Regions from separate parts of the Rhodococcus sp. IEGM 1408 genome, predicted to be linked through region 1. Evidence: predicted binding sites of a transcription regulator. Region 1 holds the regulator's gene; each other region holds the start of a gene.
The links. The regulator LexA, encoded in region 1, represses DNA repair genes until DNA is damaged. The targets are predictions, from matches to a motif close to CGAACANNTGTTCG.
Positions count from the first base shown of each region.

Region 1 (3,236 bases):
TCTTCGCCCAGTCACTGGGAACCGCTCGCCCGGTGTCCCCGGAGCGGATCGACAAGGCTGTGGCGGCCGCGCTCGCGCAGCGGGCCAAGCGGTAGGAATGCCTGTCAGGCTTTCGCGTGACGCTCGCGGAGCGCGATGATCTCGGTTTCGAAGTCGGCTGCCGAGGTGAACTGCTTGTAGACCGAGGCGAATCGCAGGTAGGCGACCTCGTCGAGATCCTGCAGCGGACCGAGGATCGCCAACCCGATCTTGTGCGCAGGAACCTCAGACGCCCCACCCGCCCTTACAGCGTCCTCGACCTCCTGCGCGAGCCGCCGCAGCGCGTCCTCGTCGACCGACCTGCCCTGGCATGCTCGTCGGACGCCGCGCACCACCTTGTCACGGCTGAAGCTCTCGGTGACGCCGTTGCGTTTGAGAACGGTCAACAGCGGAGTCTCCAGGGTGGTGAACCTGTGCCCGCATTCGGGACACTCCCGACGACGTCGGATGGCTTGCCCCTCGTCGACCGACCTCGAGTCGATCACCCGAGAGTCCTCGTGGTGGCATGTCGGGCAGTACATTCCAGCTCCGCCATTCGTCGACCGGGTCCGTGCACCTCCCCCGGCCGGAACCCGGGGCGATGCGTGGGACGACAGGTCGCCGTCCCGGAGCCAGTCTAGGAGGCGATCGTGATGATCACGCGTAGGCGGGCCCGCCCAGGAGAGCCAGCGCCAGCAGCATCACGACGCCGAACACGATTCCGCAGGCCAGGAGCACCCACGTCGGCACGTCGTCGACGACCGGCGACGCGGGCTTCGCCGCGACACGACACGCGGTGACCTGCCCTGCTGAGGCGGGACGAACGGGCGACAGCCGACCGGGGCCGATCGACCGGGTGGGCACACGGCGGCCCCGGTCGAGGGTCCGGATCGTCAGCCCGCGCTCCGACCCGTCGCGGGGCCGGACCCGGGTCGTCGCCGGGGCGCCGAGCTCGGTGGCGCCGAGGTTAACGGCGCTGTGCTCGGTGGCGCCGAGGTTAACGGCGCTGTGCTCGGTGGCGCCGAGGTTAACGGCGCTGTGCTCGGTGGCGCAGACCTCGGTCCACCGCACGGCCGGACGCGACTGCGACTGCATCTCCAGGACGGACATGGTGACTCCTTACTCGATACGGTGTGCGAACTCGCCTCGTACACCCGTATGCATCTGCTGGCACATCTGTTCGAACTCGAACCTGGATAGAGTTGTATCACGGAGCTACGACAGAGTCACCACCCGAGGCGAAAAAACTTCGAACACCTGTGTGGCGCTCGCACCAAGGAGGAGTTAGGGTGTACACAGACAAAGACGTCGAACACCCATTCGCCGAAGGGACCACTACATGTCCAAGCCCGACTTCGAGGCCCTGACCGCTCGTCAGAAGAGCGTCCTGATGCATATCCACGACACGGTCAAGGACCGCGGTTATCCGCCGAGCATCCGCGAGATCGGTGACGCCGTCGGCCTGCAGTCCACATCGTCCGTCGCACACCAGCTCCGGACGCTGGAGAAGAAGGGCTTCCTGACGCGTGACCCGCACAAACCCCGGGCGGTCGACGTCCACGGGGTGCCTGGCCAGCGCTCCCGGGGACGTCGTGCGCCCACTCAGGATGCGTCGCGTCCGAGCGGGGCTGCGGAAGCCGTCTACGTCCCCGTCCTGGGGCGGATTGCTGCCGGCGGGCCGATCCTCGCCGAACAGGCGGTGGAAGAGGTCTTCCCGCTCCCGGCAGACCTGGTGGGCTCCGGGGATCTGTTCATGCTCAAGGTGGTCGGCGAGTCGATGATCGACGCGGCGATCTGCGACGGCGACTACGTGGTGGTGCGTCGACAGAACGTGGCGGACAACGGCGAGATCGTCGCAGCGATGATCGATGGTGAAGCCACCGTCAAGACCTTCCGGAAGGACGCCACCGGGGTGTGGTTGCTACCCCACAACCCGTCGTTCAGTCCGATCCCGGGCGAACACGCGACCATCCTGGGCAAGGTGGTCACGGTCTTCCGCAAACTCTGAAGGCACGCACCGGCGCCGCCCGCCCCTCCGGGTCGGGCGGCGCCGTCGTGTCAACCGTTCGAGGTGAAGGCCCCGAGCTCTGCGGCCACGGAGGCCGGCAGGCGGACCACGATCCGGGTGCCGTCCTGCGTGTGTTGCTCATCCACGACCGCGCCGTCCGCGTGGACCCTCGACACCACATCTCCCCGCGTGAAGGGGATCTCCAGGGTCACCTCGGTGTCCCCGGAGCCGACGATCTCGATGATCCGACCGAGCAGCTCGTCAAAACCCTCTCCGGTCTCGGCTGAGACGAAGACCGCCTCCGGGAGGGCGTGGTGCAGCTCGGTCAACACCACCGGGTCCGCGACGTCGATCTTGTTGACCACCACGAGCTCGCGGGGCCTCTCGGCTTTCTGCTCCTCCACGACGTCGTTGATGACGCCGCGGACGGCCTCGATCTGACGAAGTGGGAAGGCGTCCGACCCGTCCACCACGTGCAGGAGCAGTTCGGAATCGACCACCTCCTCCAGCGTCGAACGGAAAGCCTCGACGAGCTGGGTGGGAAGGTGCCGGACGAACCCCACGGTGTCGGTGAAGACCACTGCCTTACCGTCGGGCAGTTCCGCCCGGCGGGTCGTGGGGTCGAGCGTGGCGAACAGGGCGTTCTGGACCAGGACGCCCGCGCCCGTGAGGCGGTTGAGCAGACTCGACTTGCCGGCGTTCGTGTAGCCGGCGATCGCGATCGACGGCACCGTGGTGGCACGCCGTTGATGCCGCTTGGTGTCCCGGGCCTGTTTCATGCCCTTGATCTCCTTGCGGAGCTTGGACATCCGCTCGCGGATGCGGCGGCGGTCCGTCTCGATCTTGGTCTCACCGGGACCACGTAGACCCACGCCGCCGTTGCTGCCTGCTCGGCCACCCGCCTGGCGGGAGAGCGACTCGCCCCAACCACGCACGCGCGGGAGCATGTACTCCATCTGGGCCAGCGTGACCTGGGCCTTGCCCTCGCGACTGGTGGCGTGCTGGGCGAAGATGTCGAGGATCAACGCGGTGCGGTCGATCACCTTGACGTTGACCACCTTCTCCAACGCGAGGAGCTGCCCGGAGGTGAGCTCACCGTCGCAGATGACCGTGTCGGCACCGGTCGCGTCGATGATGTCCTTGAGGTCCTGTGCTTTACCGGAACCGATGTAGGTGGCGGGATCAGGCTTGTCGCGGCGCTGGATCATCG
Region 1 is NZ_JAWLRW010000002.1:228,034-231,269, forward strand. Features, by position in the region: gene hrpA (ATP-dependent RNA helicase HrpA) at 1-95, shown strand, start outside; gene nrdR (transcriptional regulator NrdR) at 105-560, opposite strand; gene R4P08_RS03915 (hypothetical protein) at 676-1,128, opposite strand; gene lexA (transcriptional repressor LexA) at 1,358-2,026, shown strand; gene hflX (GTPase HflX) at 2,077-3,236, opposite strand, start outside.

Region 2 (3,236 bases), on a different contig from region 1:
CAGATGCGACGACCTCGGATGTAACGACGAACCCGCGCACGTCGCACTGCCGGACAGGCATCGGGCGCTTGTCATGCCGCCCTCGCAGGTGTCCCGGGTGGTATCCAGCGGGGCTGGCCGGGCCGTGCGGGGTCGGGGACAGTGCGCCACTGGCCGGGCCCGTCGCCTATCCACCCGTGGTGGATCGGGCAGACCAGCGCCAGGTTGGTCAGCGTGGTGGGTCCGCCCCGGGCCCAATCGACCACGTGATGCCCCTGGCACTTGGCTGCGGGTTGCTCGCAGCCCGGGTGGGTGCATCCCCCGTGCGCCGCGTACAGGACCAGTCGCTGGATCGCGGTCGCGAGCCGGCCGCCCCGGCCGCGGTCTATATCGATGCGCCGCAACTCCTCGCGACCGTCGCGCAGCGCGGAAAGGAACCAGGATCGCCGGCCCGCGAGCGACACCGCCTGCGCCGCGGTCATCTGCACTCCCGCGTCGGTCTCCACCAGGTCGCCAGCCCCTCCGGCCCCGCCGGCTTCGACGGCGTCGAGCTGCTCGGCGGTCAGTCGCACCACGATCGCCGCCACTCCGCGGGTGGCACCCGGCTCCGCGGCCAGCCCGTGTGAGAGCACGTGGCACAGGGCGTCGTAGGCCCGCTGGCCGGCCGTGCGGGTGTCCGCGGCGGCGAGCGCGTCGCGATCAACGGGCTCGCCCGTCTCCGGGTCGACCGGTGCCGCGATGCACTGCCCCGGGCAGGCGAACCGGGCGATCACCGCCGCCAGCAACGCCTGCAGCCGGGGCTCGCAGCTGATCCCGACGCTGGACATCCCGTCCAAGCCGGGCCGATGCGCCCGCAGTTCCCGGCGCTTCTGCTGCTGCTCTTCCAGTCGTTCCAACCGTCCCGGATCGGCTTTCGCCAGTTCCCGCGCCGCCGCAGCCGTGATCGCCCGGACACTCGCCCCGGCCTCGGCGAGCTCGGTCAGGTGGCGGGAGAAGTCCAGTCGAGCCTCCGCCGGCGCCCCCTCCGGCAACTCGTCCACGGCCTCACCGATCGCCCGCTCCTGCCCGGCGGTGATCCGGCCCCGCCGGTGGGCGTCCATCGCTGGAGAACCCCCTCGCCGCCCGGCATCGATCCGCGATCGACACTGCCCTGCCGTCAGTCCCAGTTCCTTACCCAGAGCGGTGGCCGCGGACGTCACCGACCGGCCCGCCTGTTCAGCACGACCGGCCGACTCGGCCGCCCCCGCCGCACTGATGGCATCAAGTCGGCGCGAGACCTCTTCCAGTCGACGCAGCGCCTCGGAGAGCTCCGACCGGGACAGCTCGGACCAGCACACGGAGCTCAGTCGCTCCACGCTCGTCGTCGTCGTCGTCTCCAGGAGGCCCTCGATCATGACGTCATTCTATCGCCCGATGTCGCACGCCCGTTCGAACACGGGGTACCGATCGGGTAACCTATTTAGCCCCCTGAACTGCGCTTATGCTGCGGGAACGCACGGAGCCCAGGCTGGCTATGCGCGCACAAGCACCGCGACCATGAAGCCGCTGTCGTCGTCGAACGGCCTGAGGTCCCACGTCGACCACCGCTGCTCCAGACGCAGCCCGGCCTGCGCGGCGGCCGCGTCGAACTCCTCGTGGGTCCAGCCGCGGTCGAGCCCGAAGCCCACCACCAGTCGCCCGGGGCGGCCCTCGGGATCGTCGGCGGTCGTCGCAATGCGCGCCGCGAGGTTGGCCAGGACGGTGCCGCGGTCGGCGGGGTCCACAAACGCCAGGACGTTGCCCGCGGACACGGCCAGGTCGAACGGCCCGGCCGCCCATCCGTCGTCGGCCAGGTCCGCGACCTCCCAGGTCGCGTCGGGGCACAGCTCGCGGGCCCGCTCGATCAGGTGCGGGTCCAGGTCCACGCCGGTGACGTGGTGCCCTCGCGAGTGCAGGTAGGCGCCGGTGCGACCCTGCCCGCAGCCGACGTCGAGGATCCGGGCACCGCGCGGGACCATGGCGTCGATCAGCCGCGCCTCGCCGTCGATGTCCACGCCCTCCGCCACCATGTCGTCCCACCGCTTGGCGTACCTGCGGGAGTGCTCGGGGTCGTCGCTGATGATGTCCTGCCAGGTGCGGGTGCTCATGCCCCCAGTATGACCGCGCCGGATCCGTTCGCGTCCCGACCTCACCCGTCGATCCGGCGCATCAGCCGGAACGCCGTCAGGTCGGCTCCCCGGGTCTGGTTGACGAGGGCGAGCGTGACCACCCGCGAGTCCGGCGTGACGATCGCGATCGAGCGGAACCCGCCGGTGCCCCCGTTGTGCCACAGGGTGCGCGGCCCGGCGCGGTGCCACCCGAGCCCCATCTCCCCCGGACCCCCGGGCGGGGTCGCGTGGGTGAGCCGGACGGCCTCCCCCAGCCCGGTGTCGGGCGGGTCGACCTGGGCCGCCAGGAATCGCAGCATGTCGGTGGCGGTCGAGCGAAGCGCGCCCGCCCCGGGGATCCCGGGGAGGGGCCAGGGCTCCGCCGTGCGACGACGACGACGGTGTCCGACCGCCATCCGCTGCCGCTGATCGGTGGTCATCTGGTCGTCTACGACGGTGTCGGTCATCCCGAGCGGAACGCAGATCCGGTCCCGGACCAACGAGCCGTAGTCGAGTCCGGTCGCCGTGGTCAGCGCTGTGCCCAGGAGCCCGAATCCGAGGTTGGAGTACTTCGGTTTGCCGCTTCCCGGCACCCGCGAGAGCTTGGCGCCCGGGAGCGCCCGGAGCACGTCGTCCTGTGAGAGCCCCGCGTAGGGGTCCGCCCCCGTGCGCAGATAGGCGACGTTCTCGCGGATTCCGAGCCGCCCGGGCGTCCGCGGCAGGCCCGAGGTGTGGGTGGCGAGGTGCTGCAGGGTGATCTGCACCCCGTCGCGGCTGGGGACGCCCACGCCGGCCGGGAGCAGGTCGCGCACCGGGGTGTCGAGCGCCCACTGCCCCCGGAGCACCCCGTCGGCGAGCAGGAGCGCGGTGAAGGTCTTGGTGACGGACCCGATCTCGAAGAGCGTGCGGGCATCCGGTGCCGCGCCCCGGCCGGTGTCGCCGCGGGCGGTCACGTGGACCCCTCCCGACCGCCCGCCGCCGAGCACCATCCCGACCCGCCGGCGCGCCAGACGGTCAGCGGCCCTCTCGACCGCGTGCTCGGTCCCCGCGCCCGCACCGACCTCGCCGCGCTCCCCGCCCATGCCGCCCTCACCGCCGGCACCGACCTCGCTGCCCATTCCTCTCATGCCG
Region 2 is NZ_JAWLRW010000003.1:49,691-52,926, forward strand. Features, by position in the region: gene R4P08_RS05480 (HNH endonuclease signature motif containing protein) at 72-1,373, opposite strand; gene R4P08_RS05485 (class I SAM-dependent methyltransferase) at 1,491-2,105, opposite strand; gene R4P08_RS05490 (serine hydrolase domain-containing protein) at 2,147-3,223, opposite strand.
Region 2: a site for LexA is predicted at 1,397-1,410, ahead of R4P08_RS05480 (HNH endonuclease signature motif containing protein). Genes of this name have one in related genera too.

Region 3 (3,236 bases), on a different contig from region 1:
CAAGGACATCGGCGAGGAGGTGGCCGTGGTGCGCGACCGTCCGCTGCCGGCGGGGATCGAGCGGATCCGGCACCTCGTGGACGCCGAGACCGCCGCGCTGGCCGTCCACACCGACGTCATGGACGGGGTGCTGCGCCACCTGGCCGGGATACTCGACGGCGCTGGCGTCCTGGGGGTCGAGGACTTCTGGGAAGAGGCGCGGGCGTGCCTGAAGACGTTGGCCGGGGAAGACGGCGACGGCGACGACGGCGAGGTGCACCGTCCCACCTGGGAGGCGCTGTTCGCCCCGCGGTTCAAGCACTCATGCCTCAACCGGCTCCAGCTGCGCAACACCCGCCAGATGGTGGACCTGACGGACCAGGCGGGGTCGCTGCAGTTCGCCGGCACGCTGGACAACCCGCTCGCGCGAACCCGCCCGCGCCCCGCCGTGCGCCCCGCTGCGGAGGGCGTGTCGTAACGTCAGCGGGATGAACGGGCGGGAACTCCAGAAGTGTGCGGCTCGGCGGGCGCGTGAGCTGCCGGCGTCGACCCTGGAGTTCCCGTTCGGGCCGGACTACGACGTCTACAAGGTCCGCGGCAAGATGTTCATGCTCCACGTGGAGGTCGCCGGGGAGCGTCAAGTGGTGCTCAAGGCCCTGCCCTCGGACAGCATGGCGCTGCGCGAGGCGCACGAGGACATAACAACCGGCTACCACATGAACAAGCGCCACTGGATCTCGTTGCATCCCGGCGGGACCCTCACCCCGGGCATGGTCGAGGAGCTGGTCACCGAGTCCTACCGGCTCGTGGTGGCGGGGCTGCCAAAGGCGCAACAGCCGGTTGAACCCCACCAGTTCGGGCGCGGGCAGCGCTGAACGATCCGCCCAGCGCCCAGCGGCCGCCGCCCAGCGGTCAGCCCTGCGGGATCAAGTCTGCGGGATCAGCCTGCGGGGACAGGGAGCTCTCGGTGAGCGAACCGAGCTGCTCCTCCCCGAGCGAACCGTTCACAGCCTCGGTGGCGGACGCGGTGTCGACCTGGCCCCCGAGCGACTCGCCCACGAGCGGGACTCCGCCGACCACTGCAGCGACTGAACCCTCCACGTCGCCCTTCAGCAGGGAGTCGCCGGACTCGGCGACGGGGTTGACCACCATGCAGACGACGCCGACCGGAATCGGCAGGGGCACGCCCGTCAGGCCGGCGGCGGCACCGGCGACGGTGCCCACGTTGCACGCCAGCGTGGCGGCGGAACCGAGGGGCCCCGAGGCGTAACCGGGCAGCGAGCCGGTCACCGAACCCGGGAGAAGCTCACCCGCGGAACCGAGGTAGTCGCCCTCGACGTCGGACGACCCGGAGATCGACGACGAATCGAGGCCGTCAGAGGAGAGCCCGTCCGCGCTCTGGGCTGCGGCGGTTCCGGCAGAGGCGACGAGCAGGGCCGCCACCAATGCCCCGGTGAATGCGATGGACTTGGACATGGGCGGCCTCCGAGCAGCACGTGAGGAGCGGTCGCCCCTGCAGATCAACGAATCATGAGTCCACCACATATCCCGGCCGAGCGGGTATCCGTTACTCCTGAGCCATGCAAGAGCCCGATTCTGATGTTCCTCAGCCCTTGTGCGTTCGAATGTGTATGCGTATCATAGAACACAGGTTCGATACGATTTGAATGCGGTGCAACACCGGGGGGTGGGGGCATGAGCGATACGGCAGGCGGTTGCGGGGCGGGCGATGCGAGCGGCAGAAGCGGCCCTGGCGGCCCCGATGACGGGTCTGCCCTGCGCGCCCTGACCGAGGCCGCTCGTGCCACCTGGGCGGCGGAGAACCGGGCCGCCGCAGCCCGGTTCACCGCCTGCTACCAACTGTTTCGCGAGTGCGTCCGCCGAGATGAAGCCGGCGTCGGGGACGGCCTCGTCCCCGGGTACGCGGTGATCGACCCGTTCGCGGAGTGCGCCGGCCAGGTGGTCGCGGCGATGCCCATCTCCTGCCTGCGGGCCGAGTCCATGATCAGCTTCGCGGTCGACCTGACCGAGCGCTACCCGGCCATCCTCGCCGCCCTGGCCTCCGGCCGGATGGAGCAACGCGCCGCGGAGCTGCTCGCCCGCCAGATGTCCACCGTCGACCCCGCCGTGCTCGAGCAGGTCCAGCGGGAGGTGGTCGAGGACTACCTCGCCGCCCTGGAGGGCGGCGAACGTCTCGGCGACCGCACCGTCCGCGAAGCCGCCGATGCGATCATCCGCCGCTACGACGCCAACGGGATCCGCGAACGCAAAGCCGACGCCGCCCGCGACCGCGGAGTGCACTTCCGCAAAGGCGCCGACGGGATGGCCAACCTCTGGGCCACCCTGGCCGCCGATGAAGCCGCCGTCCTGGCCGAACGCATCGACCAACGCGCCAACGAATTCACCAACCCCGACCCCGACACCACCAGCTCCGCGGCCGGTGGCACTGCTACTGCCGGCTCTTCTGGCGCGCCGTCCGACACCTTGAAGTCCGACTCCGGGTCCAATTCCGACTCAGACTCAGGCGCTGACGCTGACGCTGACGCTGATGCCGAGGTGGCGGACATGTCGTACTACCCGCTGCCCCAGCGCCGCGCCGATGCGCTGATGTCCCTGGTCTGCGGGGACCGCGGCTACGCCCGCGCCACCGGGCTGGACCCGGACGAACCGCCGGCACCGCTGCGACCCAAGGTCACCGTCTTCGCCCCCGGGAATGGCGCAGACCCGCAGGTCGAGTTCCCCCGCACCGGCGAATCCGCCATCAACGCCCTGCTGGCCATGCTCGCCACCAGCAGCGGCGCCACCCTCGAGCGGATCGACCCCGCCCCGGGCGCCGCCGACGATGCCCGCCGAGCCCTGAACTACCGGCCCAGCACCGCCCTGGCCCGCCGCGTCCGCCTACGCGACGGAACCTGCCGGCACCCCGGGTGCACCGTGCCAGCCGAGAACTGCGACCTCGACCACGCCCGCCCCTTCGACCACGACGACCCCAGCAGCGGCGGGCACACCGAGGAATGCAACCTGATGTGCCTGTGCCGCCGACATCACCGGTTCAAAACCTTCTCCGGCTGGCTGTACGACCTCTCCCCCGACGGCACCCTCGTGGTCATCACCCCGGACGGCGCGACCATGCTCACCCGACCGTCCGGGCCCCTGGCGGCATTCCGCCGCGAACAAGCCCGCGCCGAGCAACAGGCCTGGGCTAAGCAACAAACCCGCACCCCCAACCCCACCACCACCTCCACCACCGACGCCGG
Region 3 is NZ_JAWLRW010000006.1:100,233-103,468, forward strand. Features, by position in the region: gene R4P08_RS11145 (GNAT family N-acetyltransferase) at 1-457, shown strand, start outside; gene R4P08_RS11150 (MmcQ/YjbR family DNA-binding protein) at 468-854, shown strand; gene R4P08_RS11155 (hypothetical protein) at 892-1,455, opposite strand; gene R4P08_RS11160 (HNH endonuclease signature motif containing protein) at 1,675-3,236, shown strand, end outside.
Region 3: a site for LexA is predicted at 1,622-1,635, ahead of R4P08_RS11160 (HNH endonuclease signature motif containing protein). Genes of this name have one in related genera too.